One region of the Salinivibrio sp. MA351 genome, then DNA from elsewhere that is predicted to be linked to it. Evidence: predicted binding sites of a transcription regulator. Region 1 holds the regulator's gene; the other holds the start of a gene.
What was found. Region 1 encodes MetJ, which represses methionine synthesis genes. Its sites were predicted from a motif close to TTAGACNTNTANANGTCTAA; they were not measured.
Positions count from the first base shown of each region.

Region 1 (10,830 bases):
GTCGCCATAATGACAGTCCTCTTGTTATCTATATTGTGAGATCAAACAGTTATTAGCTCATCTGACCTGTTTTCTTAGCCAATTGCGGCCCTATTTTACCTATGCTTGTCCAATTTAAACACGGACAAGCTAACACTTATTGCAATGAAAGTGTGACTTGTGTCGACTTACGGCAAGGGAGTATTAAGAAAGGTCTTGCGGCTCGACATCTAAAGACCAACGTACTTTGCGCGAAAGGAGTAATTGATGAATTGCAGGAAGAGCCACCGTTAGCCACTGCTGCATCACTTTTCGACTTGGGGCTTGGATTAATAATTGCCAGCGATAACGGCCCGCGCGTTTGGCCATCGCTGCGGGCATAGGGCCCATGATATGGCTTTCATCGTGTTGAATGGGGGAGGCAGCGAGCGTTTGACGTACTTGTTGTAAAAACTGCTGCACACTGTTTTCTTCATGGCCTTCGGCGCGAAATAAACTTAAGAACGTATAGGGCGGAAGCCAAGCTTGGCGGCGTTCAGTGAGCGCCGACTCCGCAAAGGCTTGATAGCCTTTGTGCACCAGCGATTGGATCAGGCTATGCTCGGGATGGTGCGTTTGTAATAGCACCGTCCCTGGCTTGCTGGCGCGACCGGCGCGGCCGGCGACTTGCACCATCAGTTGCGCCAACCGTTCAGGCGCGCGAAAGTCGTTACTAAACAAGGCACCGTCGACATCAACTAACGCCACTAGGGTGACATTGGGAAAATGATGGCCCTTAGCGAGCATTTGTGTGCCCAGTAGAATCTGATATTCGCCCTTTTCTATGCCATTAAGGTAGGTTTCCAAGCTGCCCTTACGGCGGGTATTGTCGCGATCAATACGCACGGTTTTATACTCAGGAAAGAGCTCGCCCAACTGGCTTTCAAGCTGCTCGGTGCCCACGCCGACACTGATTAACTGGGTGGAGCCACAATCGTGACACTGGTGCGGAACGGGTTTTTGGTGGCCACAATGATGACAACGCAATTCTTGCTGTTGCTGGTGAAGGGTGTAGTAAGCATCACAACGTTGACAATTCGCGAGCCAGCCACACTCATGGCACATCATGGCGGGCGCATAGCCACGGCGATTTAAAAACAACATGACCTGATTACCTTGTTGCAGGTGCTGGCGCATTTCGGCGATCAGCGGCGCGGATAATCCAGCGTCGAGGTAATGGCCCTTAATATCGAGTATTCCCTGACGTGCGGTCACCGCATTTCCTGGACGCTGAGTCAGCTTGAGGTACTGATATTTACCGGTTTTTGCGTTATACAAGCTTTCCAAAGAGGGGGTGGCAGAACCGAGTATTACCGGCACTTTTTCTTCATGACCACGCATAACCGCTAAGTCTCGGGCATGATAACGAAAGCTATCTTGCTGTTTATACGAGGGGTCATGCTCTTCGTCAATAATGATGATGCCTAAATTAGCCATCGGCGTGAACAGGGCAGACCGTGTACCAATGACGATTGCTGCTTGATTCTCGCGCGCGGCCAACCAGGCTTTTAGTCGATCGTTATCATTTAAGCCTGAATGCATCACGGTTACCGGGACATGAAAGCGGCGCTCAAACCGGCGAATGGTTTGTGGGGTGAGGCCGATTTCTGGTACCAAAATTAAGGCTTGTTCACCGCGAGCAAGCACAGGTTCGAGCACGTTTAGGTAGACCTCTGTCTTCCCTGAACCGGTGATCCCCTCGAGTAAAGCACAAGCAAAGCCGTCATTGGCATTGATGGTGGCAACCGCCATCGCCTGTTCATGGTTGAGTGCCGGTTTGTCTTCGGTGACGGCAAAATGCGGTTGCCAGGCTTGAGCGTTTAGCGGTGGTGTGTAGGGGGCTATCCAACCTTTTTCGGCCAGGGTTTTTAGCACTGGTGCGCCGATGTCTTGTTCGATCAAGTCGGCATGGGTGGCAGGGCCGTGTGTGAGCAACTGCAATACCCGAGCTTGTTTAGGGGCACGGCTCAGGCCCGAGAGGGGTTGGTTTTGTCCTGACTCGGTAATTTGCCACCATTTTTGCTGTTGTAATGCCGCAGGGCGTCCTTTTCGAAGCAGGGTTGGCATCACAGCGCCCATCGCATCCCCTAGCGGATGATGATAAAAGCGGCTTGCCCAGTGGAGTAAATGATAGACGCCGGGCGTCCAAACCGGTTGGGTATCCAATACGGCATCGAGCACCTTGAGTTGGCTCGCGTCCACACTGGCGGTTGCGGATAAGCCGGTGACAATGCCAACCTTGTGCTGGCGGCCAAAGGGCACTTTTACCCGCCCACCGATGATGGGGTGTTGATTCTCACCGATTCGGTAATCAAAAGTTTTCGCTAACGGGACCGGTAGGGCCACCTGAGCAAACTGTTCCATCACAACATCTTATTGACCAGAAGGGGGCTCAGTGTAACGGTTCGCCTTCGGTTGGCAAAGCCTTGTTGTACGGTGACGCGGCGTGGTGATTGCACAAAAAAGTTGCGAAACCGAGGGGGCTTGATTAGAATTGCGCGCCTTAGAAAATATTTGTTAACGACGTGTGGTGCCCGGCTTAGGATCGGGAGAGCGACACGGCCTTTAAAATGAGGTTATCCCTATGAAAGCTGGTATCCATCCAGAGTACAAAGCCGTCACAGCAAAATGCTCTTGCGGTAACGAATTTGCGTTCAGCACAACCCTAGGTAAAAACATCAACCTAGACGTGTGTGACAAATGTCACCCATTCTACACCGGTAAGCAGCGTATCCTTGATGCTGGTGGCCGTGTTGATCGCTTTAAGAAACGTTTCGGTGCCCTTAGCAGCAAAAAATAAGCAGCTATTGACCGAATATAGAGAAGGGACGCATCAGCGTCCCTTTTTTTGATCGTATCGTCCTAGTATTCGGACAACAGGTCCGAGCATCATCGCGAATACGGCGTTAGTACTGGTGGACGTTTCCCCGCTGCGTTACCATCTTTACCCTTATACAAACCTTTCCTGTGTGGTTTGTAGAGTGTCTGGCTAATATCGGTCATCCTTCCCTGCCGGTATTGGTTACCCCTTCACGATAATAACTAGGAAAATGACATGTCGGACGATAAACGCCAGCAAGCGCTGGATTATCATGCATACCCTACACCCGGAAAAATCTCTGTCGAACTCAGTAAGCCTGCTGATTCAGCGGCGGATCTTGCTCTCGCCTACAGCCCAGGCGTTGCTGAACCTGTGCGTGAAATAGCCCAAGATGCGGATGCCGTATATCGCTATACCGGTAAAGGCAATATGGTTGCGGTGATCTCAAACGGCACCGCGATTTTGGGGTTAGGGAATTTAGGGCCGATGGCGTCAAAGCCTGTCATGGAAGGCAAAGCGTTATTGTTCAAGCGTTTTGCCGGCTTGGACTCGATCGACATTGAAGTTAAACACCGCACCATCGATGAGTTTGTTGATACCGTAGCCAATATTGCTGACACCTTTGGCGGTATCAACCTTGAAGATATCAAAGCCCCAGATTGTTTTGAGATCGAAAAGCAGCTGATTGAACGCTGTGAAGTGCCTGTCTTCCATGATGATCAACATGGTACCGCGATTGTCACTGCTGCGGGGATGCTTAACGCGCTCGAGTTGCAAGGCAAAGATATTGGTGAAGCCACCATCGTGTGTCTCGGTGCGGGTGCCGCTGCGGTGGCCTGTATGGAGCTATTGATTAAATGTGGCGCCCAGCGCGAAAAGATTTACATGCTGGATCGCAAAGGGGTGATTCACACCCGTCGTGATGACATTAACAAGTATAAGCAGTTGTTTGCCAATAACACGGATAAGCGTACCCTCGAAGATGTGATTGAAGGTGCGGATCTCTTTGTTGGCGTATCAGGCCCGGATTTGCTCTCGCCTGAGGCATTAAAACTGATGGCTGATAAGCCTGTCGTGTTTGCCTGCTCAAACCCAGATCCTGAAATTAACCCAGAGGTTGCGCACCAAGTCCGGGATGATCTGATCATTGGAACGGGGCGTTCGGATTACCCGAATCAGGTGAATAACGTCTTGTGTTTTCCGTTTATTTTCCGGGGAGCATTAGATGTGCGTGCCAGTGAAATTAATGATGCGATGAAGTTGGCCGCCGTTGAAGCGATTCGTGGTTTGGCGAAAGAGCCTGTACCACAATCTGTCTTGGATGCCGCGGGCTTGTCTTCACTCAGTTTTGGCCCGGATTACATCATTCCCAAGCCGATGGATGCCCGTTTACTGCCCAAGGTAGCACGTGCCGTGGCGCTTGCGGCCGTCGAAACCGGCGTAGCCCGTATTGAGATGCCAGACAACTATATGTTGTAAAGAAAACATGCTGTAAAGAAAACATGTTGTAATTAGAAAACAGTGTCTTACCATAAAAAAACCGCCGATGGCGGTTTTTTTGTTTAGTATTCACTGTCGTCAAACTCAATACCTAACTCTTCCATGATCCGACGTGCCTCGGCAGGAATGCTATCGGGTTTATCCTTACGGATGTCGTCATCGGTTGGCAGAGGCTGCCCGGTATAGGCATGTAAAAATGCCTCACACAATAGCTCACTGTTGGTCGCATGACGCAGGTTATGAACCTGACGGCGAGTGCGCTCATCAGTAAGAATTTTTAATACTTTAAGTGGGATAGAGACGGTGATCTTCTTTACCTGCTCTTTCTTTTTACCATGTTCGGCATACGGATTAATGTAATCGCCGTTCCACTGCGCCATGTCTCACCTATCTTGATTATGGAATACCCAGAATGATGCTGCGGAGATTTTAGCTATATTAACCGCCACATGCAAAGGTGTTTAGACGTCTAGAAGTGTTGACGTCCTAAAAGTACAGAGGTAAGGTAGTATGATGACGACTGGATCACGTAAATCGTGCCAGCGCAACAAGAGCAAGGATGAACCATGACAGGTAAAAAAACCGACACCATTGCCGTTCGAACAGGAATTGGCACTGACACGCAACATCATGCGGTTGTGCCGCCTTTGTATTTATCAACCAACTATCGTTTTCCTGCTTTTGGCGACGTTCCCACTTATGATTATGCCCGTGGGGGCAATCCAACTCGAGCTCAGTTAGAGCAAGCGTTAACGGAACTGGAGGGCGGAGCCGGTGCCGTGGTGACGAACTGTGGGATGGCAGCCATTAACTTGGTGTTGTCTTTACTGGATGCAGGGGATCATATTGTTGCACCGCACGACTGTTATGGTGGTACCTATCGCTTGTTAGAGTCACGCGCCAAGCAAGGGATTTGGCAGGTCAGTTTTGTCGATCAATCTGATCACCAGGCGTTAACCGCTGCGCTGGCAAAACAGCCGAAACTGGTGTTAGTTGAAACACCCTCTAATCCGCTATTGCGTGTGGTCGATATTGCTAAAATCTGCCAACAGGCCCACCAAGTGGGGGCATGGGTGGTGGTCGATAACACCTTTTTATCGCCAGCACTCCAACAGCCTTTTTCACTGGGTGCGGACATCATCGTGCATTCCACTACTAAATTTATTAATGGTCACTCTGATATTGTCGGTGGCGCTGTAGTGGCGAAGACGCCTGAATTGGCTGCAACATTAGCGTGGTGGGGCAACTGCTTGGGCGCGACAGGCAACGCCTTTGACAGTTATATGACATTGCGAGGGTTGCGTACCTTGGGCGCTCGGGTTAAACAACATCAGCAAAATACGCAAGCGGTATTAACCTATTTGCAAACAGTCCCTGCGGTGCGGCAACTCTACTATCCCGGTTTGGCGACACATCCAGGCCATGAGATTGCCGCCCGTCAGCAGTTTGGATTTGGTAGTATGCTCAGCCTCGAGCTGGACACGGACTCCGCTGGGATCGCACGTTTTATTGAAGGCTTATCTTTATTTGCGCTTGCCGAGTCGCTGGGCGGGGTAGAAAGTCTGGTCACGCATCCAGGGTCAATGACCCATCGTGCGATGAGTGATGACGCGCAAGCCGAGGCTGGCATTACCCCGACGTTGTTGCGTTTTTCTATTGGACTAGAAGACGCAGAAGACTTAGTGGCCGATTTGGCGCATGCCTTCGCCCATTTAGCTAACCAGTAAAACCGATTGCTATAGGTGTTGCTGTCATAGCACGCCGCTTTATTGATATTTATTGAGACCAAGAGAGACCTCGCCATGCACGCGCAACCGATGGACACCGCCCCCGAATCACAACGCCAATTGCATAAATTTGGTGGCAGCAGTTTAGCGAGCCCAGATTGTTATCGCCGTGTGGTCGATGTGCTGACGGGGCATGCAAAGGCGCACGACTTAATTGTGGTCTCTGCGGCGGGGAAAACGACCAATCAGCTCATTGCTTGGCTCGCTCAACTGGGCAAAGATGGCCGGTTGGCGCATGAGACCTTGCAAGGCGTTCGTGCCTTTCAGCAAGACTTGATTGAAAATCTGATCAACGGTGATCACAAACAACAGTTGGTTGATGCCTTATCTGCTGACATCGCGACGCTCGCGTCGCTCGGGGAGACAGCGCTGAGCGACAGCGTACAAGCCGATGTGCAAGGGTTCGGAGAGGTTTGGTCGGCGCGTTTATTAGCCGCGCTGCTTAATCAGCAGTGTCGTCAGGCGGTGATGTTGGACTCGCGCCACTGTTTACGCGCGGAACGTGCGGCTCAACCCGAGGTCGATCGCGGCGCATCATGGCCACTATTACGGCAGCAACTTTCTCAGCACACGCAATCTCACGTCGTGATTACGGGATTTATGGCGCAAAATCAAGCTGGGGAAACCGTGCTTTTGGGGCGTAACGGGTCAGATTATTCGGCCACGGTACTCGGTGCGTTAGCGGGGGTCCGCCGCGTGACTATATGGAGTGATGTTGCCGGTGTATACAGTGCGGATCCACGCCATGTCGAGAATGCTTGCTTGTTACCCTTAATCCGATTGGATGAAGCAGGCGAATTGGCACGCTTGGCGGCACCCGTGCTTCATAGCCGTACTTTACAGCCAGTGGCGCAAAGTGCGACCGATCTGACCTTACGTTGTACCCAGGCCCCCGACAGTGGCTCGACCCATATAGAGCGTGTACTGGCTACCGGACGCGGGGCAAAAATCATTACATCTTTGGATGATGTGTGTCTATTGCAGTTTGATGTCGCCCGCGGGCAAGATTTTCAGGCAATTAAACAAGAGTTGAGCCGTATCCTCTCTCAGCTGAAAGTGCAACCACTGGCGACGGATTATCAAGATGATCAGTATCGTATCTTACTGGCCTTTACGGCGGAGGTCGTGGCCTCGGTCATGGCCCAGATCCAGGATGCCGGGCTATCCGCGGAGTTGAAGCTGCGCGAAGGGTTTAATATGGTTGCTGCCGTCGGAGCCGGCGTGGTCAATAATCCCGTGCACTGTCATGGTTTTTATCAGCAGCTGAAGTCACAGCCTGTAGAGTTTATCAGTGAATCTGCATCTGGACTGAGCATGGTGGCGATTTTGCGTCAGGTGCATACGCCTGCCCTTGTGGCCAGCTTACATGATGCGCTGTTCCAAGCCCAACGTCGCATTGGCTTGGTGTTGGTAGGAAAAGGAAACATTGGCGCGCGTTGGCTCAGCTTGTTTGCCGAGCAAAAATCGCACCTCGAAAAGCGCCATGGCAAGGAGGTGTCGCTGATTTCTGTGGTAGATAGTCGTAATCAATGGTTAGATTTTGCTGGCATCGATCCAATGCAGATCAGGGATGACTTTGATGACAATGGCACGCCATACTTTGATGATGAATGGTTAACACGCTTATTGAATCATCCTTATGATGATGTGGTGATTTTGGATGTCACTGCCAATACCTCACTGGCAGCTCTCTATCCGCGTCTCGCCGAGCATGGTTTTCATTTAATCTCCGCCAACAAAGAAGCCGGCGCGGCACCGGCCGAACAATACCATGCGATTCAACATGCGTTTGCAAAAACGGGGCGCCATTGGTTATATAACGCCACGGTAGGCGCTGGGCTGCCGATTAACTATGCGGTTCAAGACTTACGTGAAAGCGGTGATCATATCCTCGCACTCTCAGGGATCTTTTCCGGCACGTTATCCTGGCTTTTTTTGCAATTCACCGGCGAGGTCCCGTTCAGTGCTTTACTTGAACAGGCATGGCAGCAAGGGCTAACTGAACCTGATCCGCGTGACGATCTGTCGGGTGCCGACGTGGTGCGTAAATTAGTGATTCTCGCAAGAGAGGCGGGCCTGTCATTGGAGCCCGAGCAGGTCAAGGTTGAGTCACTGATACCGCCAGCGCTGCAATCTTTGTCGTTAGATGCGTTTCTCGATAACGCCCATCAAATGGATGCGTGTTTACAGGAGCGATTGGAAAAAGCGCAGCAAGATCGCGCCGTGTTGCGCTATGTGGCGCGTCTAGAAGCCAATGGTAATGCGCAGGTGAGCTTAGAAACCTTACCGAGTGAGCATCCGCTGGCGCATCTACTGCCCTGTGATAATGTGTTTGCGATTGAAAGCCAATGGTATCGTGAAAATCCATTAGTGATCCGCGGACCGGGGGCGGGGCGGGATGTCACTGCTGGGGCGATACAATCTGATCTGAATCGCTTAATTGGGCGTCTTCACTAATGTCCTTTTAGTAAACGTGATCTTCGCAAACGTGAAAGCTGTCTTACTCCACATAAGACAGCTTTTTTTTATCTGAAGATCACGTTATATGACGCGCTTTTGGCTGCTGCTCTCGGTGGCTTCCTGCATGTTGACTATCTTCATAATACTATGAGTTCTTTTCATGGCTGAGATCGTTGACATTTCACCCAGATAACGACAACATTTAGACATATGGACGTCTAAACGTATAAACCAAAAACGCACATCATCGCGAATAAAACCGGTTGCAGGGAGAGGGTATGAGCTATACGCACGCAGGCCACATTGATGCACTTAATCAGAATATTGCCGACTTAGACGGTGATATTAACGTCTCATTTGAGTTTTTTCCGCCCAGCACGCCCAGTATGGAAGAAACCCTCTGGAATTCCGTGCATCGCCTCAAAGGGCTTAAACCTAAGTTTATGTCAGTGACTTATGGCGCCAATTCTGGTGAGCGTGATCGCACCCATGACATCGTGAAAAGTATTCATGATCAAACGGGGGTCGCGGCGGCGCCCCATCTAACCTGTATCGATGCCACTGAAGATGAGCTGCGCCATATTGCCCGTGACTACTGGCAAAATGGTATTCGTGACATTGTGGCTTTGCGCGGAGACTTACCGTCGCCGGAGAAAAAGCCGACTATGTATGCGGCGGACTTGGTGCGGTTGCTCAAAGAAGAACATGACTTTGATATTTCTGTCGCCGCTTATCCTGAAGTGCACCCGGAAGCGAAAAGTGCGCAAGCGGACCTCATTAATCTGAAACGGAAAGTCGATGCCGGTGCCAGTCGTGCCATTACCCAGTTTTTCTTTGATGTGGAAAGCTACCTACGTTTTCGTGACCGCTGTGTGGCGGCGGGGATTGATGTCGAGATTGTGCCGGGGATTTTGCCCGTCTCCAACTTTAAGCAGGCTTCTCGGTTTGCGCAAATGACGCATGTGCGTGTCCCACAGTGGATGCACAAACAGTATCAAGGTCTTGAGGATGACCCTGTGACCCGGCAGATGGTCGGTGCTTCGATTGCTATCGATATGGTGCGCGTACTCAGCCGTGAAGGGGTAAAAGATTTTCATTTTTATACCCTCAACCGGGCCGAATTGACCTATGCACTTTGCCATACTTTGGGGGTTCGCCCATTGGCTGTCGCACCTTAGCTAAACCGCTAAACCGCTAAACCGGTTTACCTTGAGCCAAAAAAAGCGCCCCGTTTCGTGGGGCGCCTAGGTTGCGAGTTGTGTTTATTGTTTTGATTAGGCGCTGGCCGCCAGCATCGTAAGCTCATCGCGCACTTCTTGCGCCCAGGCCATCCAAGCGCGACGTTGATGAATGCTGCGTCGTAATGCTAATCGCATGAGGCGTTGCTGTTGCGTTAATGATGTGGATTGACCGTAATCACGCTGCTCAAGCAGAGCATAATGATTAAGTAGTTGTTGTGATTCCGCAATCAAGTTATTGATATGCTCGAGCATCGGCGCGGGATCCAAGACCTCACAGCTGAGTAGGCGTGCGACGTACTCGTCGCGAGGCGGGGCCAGCTTAGGCGCTTGGATAAACCACGCCTCTAACACCTCGGTGCCGACAGGGGTGATAGCATAGACTTTTCTATCTGGTTTGCCGACTTGCGGCTCAAGTCGATAGGTCACAGCGCCTCGCTCGGCGAGCTTAGTCAGTTCACGATATACCTGTTGATGGCTGGCTTTCCACACATTACTGATAGTGGTAGAAAACGCCTTGGTAATATCATAACCCGTGGCTTCGCAGTTGCTGAGTACCGTCAGTATGACATGGGGAAGTGACATCTTTTATATCCACATTTATTTATGACAATCGGTTCGCATGAGTCGCCTATCTCGGGCTATTTTACTGCACTCAATGCTTGTTCAAGGTCGGCAATGATGTCATCAATATGCTCAATGCCGACACAAAGACGGATCATTTCTGGGGTCACCCCGGCTTTCGCTTGCTCTTGCTCATTCAGTTGACGATGGGTGGTAGAGGCGGGATGGCAAGCAAGTGACTTAGCATCACCAATATTGACCAGGCGTTTAAATACATTCAGCGCATCATAAAACTGTACCCCCTCATCAAAGCCACCTTTTAAGCCGAAAGACAGCAGTGATGCGGGCAGTCCACCGCGGATAAGCGACTGGGCACGTTGGTAATGAGGATGATTTTGTTGACCGGCATAGTTCACCCATGCCACCGCTGAATGACTGGCAA
Region 1 is NZ_MUFG01000003.1:68,618-79,447, reverse strand. Features, by position in the region: gene cytR (DNA-binding transcriptional regulator CytR) at 1-32, opposite strand, end outside; gene priA (primosomal protein N') at 184-2,385, opposite strand; gene rpmE (50S ribosomal protein L31) at 2,603-2,818, shown strand; gene BZG78_RS02830 (malic enzyme-like NAD(P)-binding protein) at 3,074-4,318, shown strand; gene metJ (met regulon transcriptional regulator MetJ) at 4,402-4,719, opposite strand; gene metB (cystathionine gamma-synthase) at 4,906-6,066, shown strand; gene BZG78_RS02815 (bifunctional aspartate kinase/homoserine dehydrogenase II) at 6,142-8,583, shown strand; gene metF (methylenetetrahydrofolate reductase) at 8,865-9,764, shown strand; gene BZG78_RS02805 (PadR family transcriptional regulator) at 9,861-10,409, opposite strand; gene BZG78_RS02800 (O-acetylhomoserine aminocarboxypropyltransferase/cysteine synthase) at 10,466-10,830, opposite strand, start outside.

Region 2 (10,830 bases), on a different contig from region 1:
GCAACAGCAGCAAGTACAGAGTTAGCAAAATTAACTGAAGAGCAAGTTTCCACCGTTAATCGTCACTTTGAATTGCTAGATTTTCACGCTGACGAAGCCATGAAAAAAGTAGGCAAAGATGGCTTACCAAGTGATTTATATGCTTATGCTTCTATGGGAGTTGGTGCTGTAGCTGTAGGAGTTGAGCAACATTTAAAAAATATCAATAACATACTTTTGGAAATTAACCACCTATACGTCTCTCAGGTGGCGATGGCGAGCCGTGTTGGTGGTATTAACTATGGTTCTTTTGTCGCTGAGCGATCCTCACTATTTCAAAAACTAGATGGAAGCTTTGCTGCATTATCTCGACGTAGCGTTAAAATCCCTGTCTATACACAAATTAAGCGCAATCTCAAACTATCCACGCGCTCTGTCGTTCATCATGCCGATGAAATTATCGCAAAAGGCTTCGTACCTAATTTAGGTAAACGTATAGCAAATGTCGCAATCGGTATTGGAGCTTCCCGTGGCGTCGGCTATGTCGGGCTGTTGCTTGGAGGCGCAAGTGGCGTGAAGAATATTTATGAAGCCTGTTCCGTCGATGGATCAGGGGAATGTGGCAAAGTCACTACTCGTGAAGTAGCCGGGTTTGTAGGTAGTGTCGGTGGAGGAACTGTTGGTGGCAGTATAGCAGGTGCAGGCACTATGTTGGTACTGGGTATTGTTGGAGTAACGTCTGCACCTATATTAGCAATTGCATCTATCGGTTCTTTTATTGTAGGTGGCTCTGTGGGTGGAATCGCTGGTGCGACTTTAGGCAAGGCTATCGGTGATGGAGTATATTTCTTATATGAGAAAACTATTGAGCTTTCTGAGTATATTGAAGGGGATATAACATGAGTTGGTATGAGATAATTACGATTGTTATAGGAATGGCTTTCGGTGGTTATTTGGTTTTGTGGTCTATCCCTGGAGTAATTATGAGTGCGATGGTTTCATTGGGTAGTATTGAAAGAATTTTATTTATTGACAAGCAATTGGCAAAGAATTTAAGTAAGTATTATGATGATAGAGGGTATATGCGTTGGAAATATCAAATGTCATATGCAATTGGCACTCGACTTTTTGGATACTGGCTTCTTTACCCATTTATAAAGCATAGAGCAACCACCACCTCGAAGAAGTTCAAATTGTTCATGTGGGTTAATTGTATTGGTGTCTGGAGTTTTTTTATCTCACCATGCTTTTCTTTATTAGTAAAATGGCTAGGAGTTATTAGTTGATTCTTAGAGCAATGAAAGGCCATTTATACAATTCACTTTAGACTAGATAATAAATATTAAAGCATCTAATTGATGTTCCATAGAAGATTGGCTTTGATTAACATTTTTGAGGACGCTTATACTACTATTACAGGCATATTTGCTGCATATGTGATCATATGGTCTGTTCCTGCAGTAATTATGAGCGCAATGGTCTCGCTAGGAAGCATTGAAAGAATTGTTTTCATCGATAAGCAGTTAGCCAAGAATCTAGATAAATACTATGATGAAAAAGGCTATATGAGATGGAACTATCAAATGTCCTATTCTATTGGGACTAGATTATTTGGCTACTGGCTAGCCTACCCGTTCATAAGACATCGAGTGACAACTAAATCTAAAAAGTTTAGGTTGTTTATTTGGGTCAACTGCATCGGAATCTGGGGATGGTTTCTTGTTCCTAGCCTATCTCTTATAGAAAAAGCTATGATGTAATAAAGCTAGGATAAACACACACCACCCCGTTGTATATGGGGCGGTATGTTTCTATCTGGGAAAGCGAGCAGTGCGACTTTGTGCGTTACTCGTAGAGGTATCTTTCTTCGGTTTTGTCGAATGAGTAAGCGACCAATTCCCACTCAAAACCGGCTTTGTCATAGAAATACATCCGCTTGCGGTGGGTTTCGTGCGCCATAGAACCATTGGGCTGATACCCTTTTTCAAGTAAGCGTTCGCGGATGGTATCGATGTCATCAATGATCAGGCCAATATGGTTCACGCCTTGAGATTTATAGGTGCTACGTGGCTGTATGCTGGGCTCTGAGCTTGGGTTGGGCTCTTGCAGTGCAAAGTAGCAGTGTTCATTGCCCACATGTACCCAACGATATCCTTTTGGAGACTGGAGTAGTCTGGGGAAACACTTAAATCATGCTGCGGCATAGGTATAGATCCAGTCGTCGTAACAAACACCGCCAATTGCAAAAGCATCAGGATCAATACGGCTAAGTTGAAACCCTACCTTTTCTAGCACGCGCGCCGAAGCAAGGTTACCCGCGGTCACTGTCGCATTGATGGTTCGCGCACCACCACGGTGTATAGCAAAATCGGTGACAGCCTGCAAAGACTCAGTCCCATAACCACGTCCATGATAAGGCGGCAACAGTAAATAGCCGACTTCCGCGACATCCTGCTCAAGCAAAAAGCCGGTGACGCCGATTGGCGTTTGTGTCTCCGTCTCTACGATTACCAAACACAACCAGTGCTTAGCGTCAGGGGACCACGGCGTGAGCCGTTGCTCAAAACGAGTTTCAATCTCATCCAATGGCATAGGGTCAAAACATTGTGCAATGACGGCGTTGTCGGTGTGTAGGCGGTGGAACAACGGCCAGTCCGCTTTGATCATTGGCCGCATGCCCAGGCGTGGAGTTGTCAGCGGAAACAGGCCTTTTTCGAATTGTGACTTTGTCATGATGCCTCACTCGGGGTACTGGCGACGTTAACTTTCGGGGCCGCAAACCCGCGAAAGATATTATGAACGGAGAGCAGCGCAAAGACGCCAACCACCACACCAAGGTGCCATGCTTCGCTAACCCCAAAGCTCAATAGCGCCATACTCATCAACGCGGAAATAATCATCTGTCCACCACCGGAGAGCGCAGCGACGGTGCCGGCTTGGTTAGAGTAAGGCTGCATCACCTGCGACTGGGAGCACGGCAACGCAATCCCGTTGCCAAACACCATAAAAAACTGCCCTATCATCAGCAGCAAGGGATCCATGGGGGTAAACCATAGCCATATCGCTGAGATGAGCTGCATCACCGGAGCCATTAGCAGCATGCGTTTGGTACCTAAACGTGGACGAATACGCGACACCAGCGTGCTGCCCAGTAGTAACCCGCAAGTAGGAATGAGCGCCCACAAGGCATATTGATCCGATGTCATACCGATGCGCTCTTGCATCAAAAATGGCATCAGTGACACCGTGGTGATCACCAAGGTGAAGTTCAACCAGCTGATACTGGCGAAATAAAGAAAATACGGTGTTTTTAGCAGTGCCCCATAACGGCCGAGGATCACTTTTATCTTAGGTAATGGCGATCGCGTATGCATACTCTCTTTAAATAAGAAAAAGAGCACGCACCACACCAAGCTGGTATAAACCATCAATAAAATAAAGATCGCCAACCAGCCTAAGTTATGGTTAACAAAGCCACCAATCACAGGAGCCACAATGGGCGTAAATGAGGCGACCATGATCAGGTATGACATGGCTTGAGGAAGCTGATCCCCCGAATACGAGTCACGGGTAAAGGCTCGCGAGAGGACGGCACAACACCCCGTGCCCATCCCCTGAATACAACGGCCAATCACTAACCCGGTAAAACTGGCGCTAAAGGTAACCATCACGGTTAACCCAACCAGTGAAAGCAAGACACCGGCTAATAGCACGCGACGGCGTCCGAGTGCATCCGAAATGGGGCCATAGATAAATTGTGACGGGCCAAACCCGAGCAGGTAAGCGGAAATAAGCAGTTGGACATCGTCCATGCTGAGATTGAAGTCACGAGCGATCCAAGGTAATGATGGAAAAACCAATCCCATGCTGAATTGCCCGATACTGACCGTTAAGCATGCCAGCAATACGGGCGACCAATTAAATGGACGAGTAGCCGATTGCATCTCAATTCCTATGCGTTCTGTGTGTTAGGCGAGCGAGGAAACTGTGACTCTAGCGAATGCTAAAACCACAAGCTGAGAGGCATGTTAACGCAATAACTCCCTGAATGGTAAACAATGATTGAGAATGTATATCAATGGCCAGCTATCGCTGGCCGGTTTTAAAAACTAGAAAGCCGGTTCGATCGTGCCATCAAAGGTTTTTTGTAGAAACGCACGTGTTGCCTCTGATTGAAATAGCGCCAACAAACGCTGATAGGTCGGATTATCTTTATCCTCTGCCCGCGCTGCCACAACCATCACTGCGAGCGGTGCGTCTTTCGATTCTAAGAAAATACCTTGATCACTTGGATTAAGCCCTGATGACATCACATAGTTCATGGTAATTGCAGCGGCATCGACATCTTGTAGGCTGCGAGGCAGTTGTGCCGCTTCTACTTCGACAAAATCGAACTGCTTGGGGTTAGCGGTAACATCTTGTAGTGTCGCTTGAAAGCCAACGTTATCGGCCAAGGTGATCAGCCCTGCGTCTTGCAGTAATAGCAAGGCGCGCCCGGCGTTGGTCGGATCGTTAGGGATCGCAATTTGTGCGCCTTGGGGTAAATCGTCCACGCGCTGTACTTTGTCTGAGTAAATCCCCATCCGCATAAGGATGGAACGCCCAATCGAGACCAATTCACTATCATGGTTTTGATTAAAGTTATCGAGAAACGGCTGATGTTGGTAACTATTTAAATCAAGACTGCCATCTGCCAGACCGGCATTCGGAGAGATGTAATCCGAAAATTCCACCACTTCGACATGAATTCCTTCTGTTTTAGCCTGTTTCGCAACCGCTTCTACGACTTGCGCATGGGGACCGACAGTCGCACCAATCTTTATCGTTTCTGGCTGATCTGAGCAGCCGCTGATAACCAACGCCAGTAACACTGACGCAATCCAAAATCCTGGTCGCTTTAACGTCATTCCGATTCCCTTAGAAAAGCAGATGTTTAGACGTCCAGAATGCCACAGCTTATAATGATGTCAACCTGATTGTGGTAATGCAGTCTCTGTCTTGATCGTATCCAACCCTGGTCGCGTAGTGGCAGGCATGTTGAATCAATAAGGAGACGTAGATATGACAAAGCTGTTTCCTCTACCCTTGTTCTTACTACCCGGGGGCAGAGCTAAGCTGCGCATTTTTGAACCTCGCTATTTGCGCTTGGTCCGCGAATGCTCGGCGAATCAACAGGGATTCGTACTGGCGATGATGCAAGGTAAACGTTTATATCGATATGGCACACTGGTGGACATTGTCGATTTTGAAACACTACCCGATGGTTTATTAGGCATTACCATTGCAGGTCGTCAACGGGTAAAAATTCAATCGACAGAGCAAGAGGCCGACAAGCTCTGGGTGGGCGAGATACAGGCACTGAATGACTGGCCACATGACGAGTTTATTGACCAGGAAGAAAATGAAGAAAAAATGCGTATCGCCGCAGGACTTAAAAATGTCTTCGCCGCCCACCCGGATCATGCTGAGCAATATGAGGCGCCGTATTTCGAAGACTTAACCTGGAGTTGCCAACGCTGGTTAGAAATTTTGCCGCTTTCTAACGCGCAAAAACAATGGTTTATCGCGCAAGAATCGGCAGAAGAGGCGAAGCAATTTATCAGTCAGCTTCTCGAGCAAGAAGTCGAGTGATCCAATTGTTTTAAGCCTCGTATTGGAAGCGAGATGGACGGCTACGACAGATAGGACTCAACTATGACTGCGCCACAAACCATGTATACTGAGACCACCATTTCCAGACGGGACACGCGTGCCAACATGACTGACGTGACGAAGGAAGAGTTGTCTGAATTATTAGCAAAAGTTGCAGAAGACCGCGACCGCATAGCGTTCGAACGTTTGTTCCGATTTTTTGGCCCTAAGATACGCGCTTATGGTTCAAAGCACTTAAGAGCCGACGGCCAAGCAATGGAGTTAGTACAAGAAACCATGCTAGTGGTATGGCGCAAAGCCCACTTGTATAATTCTGACAAAGGCGCGGCGACGACATGGGTATTCACTATCATGCGTAACTTAAGCTTCGATATGCTCCGTAAGGTGCAATCGAATCGCGAAGACAATTTTAGCGATGATATCTGGCCCATTCTCGAGTCAGGGCAACAGGACAACGAAACAGATTCCGGTGCTCAGTACATGATGGACCAAGAGCTTCTCAGTTTTATTGACGAGTTACCCGCGGTCCAGCAGCAGGTGGTTAGAGGGGTTTATCTCAAGCAATTGACTCATCAAGAGTTGTCAGAACAATTAAATGTGCCATTGGGCACCGTCAAGTCCCGATTGCGTTTAGGTCTAGAAAAGCTTCGCAATCACCTGGAGGTAAAACAATGATTAAGTATCACCCATCGACCGATTTACTGGATGCTTTTGCTGCTGGCAAATTGCCGACTTCGATGGCGATTGCGTTGTCTGCTCATGTTGAACTTTGCCAGGAGTGCCAAGCTTACGTGGCTACTGCAGAAGAAAAGCTTGCATCAGTGGCGTTTGATCAAGAAACAGTCGGCGACGAAGCGTTGATGGTAAATGAGTGGGATCACAATGCTGAAGATGAAATGCTATCCGCCATTTTTGAACAAGCGGCTGCCAACGATGCCGATGCGCTGACGCAATCTGGCGCGGAACAACCTGAAGCGCGCGCAACACAAATTACTGTCGGTGAAAAAACATATGCCTTACCTCGAGCGCTGCAACGATTCGGCGATTCAAATTGGGCATCCTTTGGTAAAGTTCAACGTGCGCGACTTAATCTCGACGAAGGGGCAACGCGAGCCAGTTTTCTTCATATCGATGAAGGCGGTTCAGTGCCTGCGCACACTCATAAGGGCTATGAGTTAACCCTTTTGTTGGACGGTACCTTTGAAGATGAAAGTGGTCAGTATGTGCCAGGTGACTTTATTTTACTCGATAGCCGTCACCATCATACGCCATACACAAAAGAAGGTTGCCTTTGCTATACCATTGCAGATGCCCCTCTCTACTTCACAAAAGGTGTGAGTAAGTTGCTCAATACCGTGGGACATGCGATTTACTAAAAATTTCTGTGCTAGTTGTTATCCTTCGGCGACCGCTATGGTCGCCTTTTTTTATGCTAGATGGCCGCCTAAATCCACGTATTTGCTCGGCTAGACCTAGAATTATCACCATTTATTCTGCAGTGATAACAGAATAATTACACTAAATAAACCTCTCATTAATCATAACTCGCCACTTCAGTCCTACCTAACTAGTTCAAAGTAACAATTTTCCCTTTACATAGGGTGAATTTAACTGGTTTAATTCGTCACTTCTAACGATTCATTAACAGCCATTGATAATAAACACAGTGAAGTGAGAGTCACATGAGTCAAACACAACTCGCCAGTGTCAGTCGAGGTAACTCGCTGGTACTTCAAATACTCATCGGTATTCTTGCCGGTGGTGTTTTAGCCTATCTATCCCCCGAGCTTGCTGGCACAGCCGGATTGCTCGGACAACTTTTTGTCAGCGCATTGAAGGCCGTCGCACCCATTTTGGTTTTCGTTTTAGTGGCAGCGTCCATTGCTAACCAGAAACAAGGCCAACGGGCCAACATGCGCCCCATTATTGGGCTTTATCTTATCGGCACCCTTGCGGCTTCATTGACCGCGGTGACCATGAGTTTTTTGTTCCCGACTACCCTCGAGTTTGCCGCAACGGATGCTAGCATTACGCCGCCAGAGGGCATTAGCCAGGTATTAAGTACGCTACTTTTCAATATCGTTGACAACCCTGTTAACGCGTTGATGAGTGGTAACTATATTGGTATTTTGGCTTGGGCGATTGGCTTAGGTATTGCTCTTCATCATGCGTCGAACGAAACCAAACGTGTCTTCTCGGATGTATCCGAGGGGGTATCGATGATCGTCCGCTTTGTGATCCGGTTTGCGCCTTTGGGTATTTTTGGCTTAGTGGCAAGCACGTTAGCGAAAAGTGGCTTTGATGCTTTGATGGGGTATTTACACCTTTTGGGGGTGCTACTCGGCAGTATGGCAACCATCGCCTTGGTGGTAAATCCGCTGATTGTGTATATCAAAACGCGTCAAAACCCCTATCCCCTTGTTTTTCGCTGCCTGCGTGAGAGCGGTCTCACCGCTTTCTTCACCCGTAGCTCTGCAGCCAACATTCCAGTGAATATGCAGCTATGCCGCCGCCTTGATTTGGATGAAGATACTTATTCTGTCTCTATCCCACTCGGTGCCACCATCAATATGGGAGGCGCGGCGATCACCATTACCGTATTAACCCTGGCTGCTGTTCATACACTCGGTATCCAAGTGGATATCGCCACGGCTGTGCTGTTGAGTGTGGTGGCCGCGGTATCCGCGTGCGGCGCGTCGGGGGTTGCTGGCGGCTCCCTATTGTTGATCCCACTCGCGTGTAATTTGTTTGGTATTCCACAAGAGATTGCCATGCAAGTGGTTGGGATTGGCTTTACTATCGGTGTTTTACAAGACTCTGCCGAAACGGGCCTGAATAGCTCAACCGACGTAGTATTTACCGCGGCGGCATGCTTGGGTGAAGAGCGTAAAAACAGCTAACCAACGCCCTTAGCCAAGATCAAAAAAAAGCAGGTGCATCAACACCTGCTTTTTCTTTAACCGCTTTTTAATTGTCAACCAAGGCAACGATTAGCCCTCCAGCACTTTCATCAGCAAATTGCCATCATACATCGCCTGCTTTACCATCGCCGCCCCAGGCATCGTCGCTTGGGTATAAAAATAGCTTTCTTCCAAGACTAGGTACTTGCTATACAGCGGAATCGTCTGCGTTTTTAAACATTCCATGATCGCAGGATACAACACCGATTTAGCGCGATTGAATTCGCCACCAAATAATATTTTTTCTGGGTTAAATAAATTCACCACAATCGCTATGGCGGTTCCCAAGTGATGCCCCAGCTCGGTGATCACTTGGTGGGCCAAACCATCGCCTGACACCGCTGCATCGCATATAGCCTCTATCGTGAGGGGTTGGTCGCGCAAGCAACTCGGATGCCCTTCATTGAGCAATGTCTCCACCTGCTCATAGATCGCGGACAGGCTTGCGACCGTTTCCAAACAGCCATAATTACCGCAAAAACACCGCTTACCAAAGGGCTTAATTTGAATATGACCTAACTCGCCAACGTTACCGATCCGCCCTTGAAGCACTTTGCCCTCGAGCACAATACCGGCCCCAACGCCGCTGTGAACCGCGACCAGAACGGCGCTGTCTGCTTCTTTCGCGTTACCAAACAACTTTTCCGCTAGTGCCCAAGAACGGGTGTCGTTCCCCACAAATACCGGCAAACCGGTCTCTCGATGTAATACAGGCCCTAGAGGCATATGGTCGACCTCGAAGTGCGGCATTTGAATCACGGTGCCTTGGGCACTATTTACCAAGCCCGGTAGCGAAATCGCAATACTGGTGACACGATCCACCGTTTGTTGGTGACGAGAGAAAAACGCGTTGACATGATCGACCACGGTGGTGAGTAATGCACTTTGCGCCACCACCGTTAATTCATGCCGTTCTTGAATCAAAATTTCACTGCTTAGCGAATGCAGCGCAAGAGTGAGATAACCTCTTCCTAGACGCATGGACAAAAATTGCCAGCCTTCGTTATCCAGCATCAGCCCTACAGCTGGACGCCCGCGCATGCTCGTTTCTTGGATCGGCGCTTCTTTTACAAGGTGAGCGTCCATCAGTTCGCGCACAATTTTGGTGATACTGGCAGGCGCCAGTTGGCTGCGTTTCGAGAGTTCGATCCGCGAAATAGGCTCAAAACGGTCGATTAAGTTATAAATCGTGCCCGCATTTTTGCGCTTAATATGATCGATATGTCCCGGCTGCCCAATAATCATGCCCTTTCCTATTACTACGTGGCTGTGGCGATAAACCCTGACACCGCCTATTTAGGTGAATTTTTTTACTTCGCGAACTAATTGTGAAGCAATTGGCCGCTAGCACGTGACATTTGTCACTTTGTATCTTTGAAATCGCGTACAAACTCACAAAACCTGTCTAAACAGTAACGCTGTTCATCCTCTGATCGCGGGCTAAAAAACAAGATCTCAAACTTATTCGTTGGCATAATGCGGAGCTCATATTCTATCGCTATTAATCACCATGTACCGAGTCAACGAGATATTTGAAACGATCCAGGGCGAAGGCACCTTCACAGGGGTTCCGTCGGTTTTTGTCCGCTTGCAAGGATGTCCAGTAGGATGTGCCTGGTGCGATACTAAGCAAACCTGGGAAACGGATGATAAGGATCAGCAAGATAAGATCTTTATTATTGATAAGTCAGAGGATTCACCGACTTGGTGCTGGCTAGGAGCCGAAGATATCGTCACTGAAATCACGCAACGCTATCACGCTAAGCATATCGTGATTACCGGGGGCGAACCCTGTCTTTATGATTTGGTACCTTTAACGGAAGCCTTGGAAGAGGCTGGATGCCAATGCCAAATTGAAACCAGTGGCACCTATACGGTCTATGCGAGCCAAGCCACCTGGGTAACGGTGTCGCCCAAAATCAATATGCGCGGTAAATTGCCCGTTCTCGCCAGTGCGATGGCGCGAGCCAATGAGATAAAACATCCGGTGGGGACAGAAAAGGACATTACACAATTAGAGACTCTGCTTGAGACCTGCCCAGCCTCTCCTGGTGCAACCATTGCGCTGCAGCCGGTAAGCCAAAAGCCACGTGCAACCAAACTTTGCATCGACACCTGCATTGCGCGCGGCTGGCGTTTATCCGTGCAAACACACAAGTATTTGAATATCGCCTAAGTGACGATGACGAGGACGGTGGCAAGATAAATCGCGCCGTCATGGAGCAAAGCACACGTCGAA
Region 2 is NZ_MUFG01000002.1:21,728-32,557, forward strand. Features, by position in the region: gene BZG78_RS01460 (LysM peptidoglycan-binding domain-containing protein) at 1-882, shown strand, start outside; gene BZG78_RS01465 (hypothetical protein) at 879-1,265, shown strand; gene BZG78_RS15550 (hypothetical protein) at 1,338-1,739, shown strand; partial or broken gene BZG78_RS01475 (VOC family protein) at 1,825-2,124, opposite strand; gene BZG78_RS01480 (GNAT family N-acetyltransferase) at 2,170-2,712, opposite strand; gene BZG78_RS01485 (multidrug effflux MFS transporter) at 2,709-3,923, opposite strand; gene BZG78_RS01490 (MetQ/NlpA family ABC transporter substrate-binding protein) at 4,089-4,886, opposite strand; gene BZG78_RS01495 (LON peptidase substrate-binding domain-containing protein) at 5,041-5,610, shown strand; gene BZG78_RS01500 (sigma-70 family RNA polymerase sigma factor) at 5,737-6,306, shown strand; gene BZG78_RS01505 (ChrR family anti-sigma-E factor) at 6,303-7,007, shown strand; gene sstT (serine/threonine transporter SstT) at 7,314-8,531, shown strand; gene BZG78_RS01515 (ROK family transcriptional regulator) at 8,622-9,836, opposite strand; gene queE (7-carboxy-7-deazaguanine synthase QueE) at 10,102-10,767, shown strand.
Region 2: BZG78_RS01490 (MetQ/NlpA family ABC transporter substrate-binding protein) is a predicted target of MetJ. The motif match lies at 4,913-4,932, and genes of this name have one in related genera.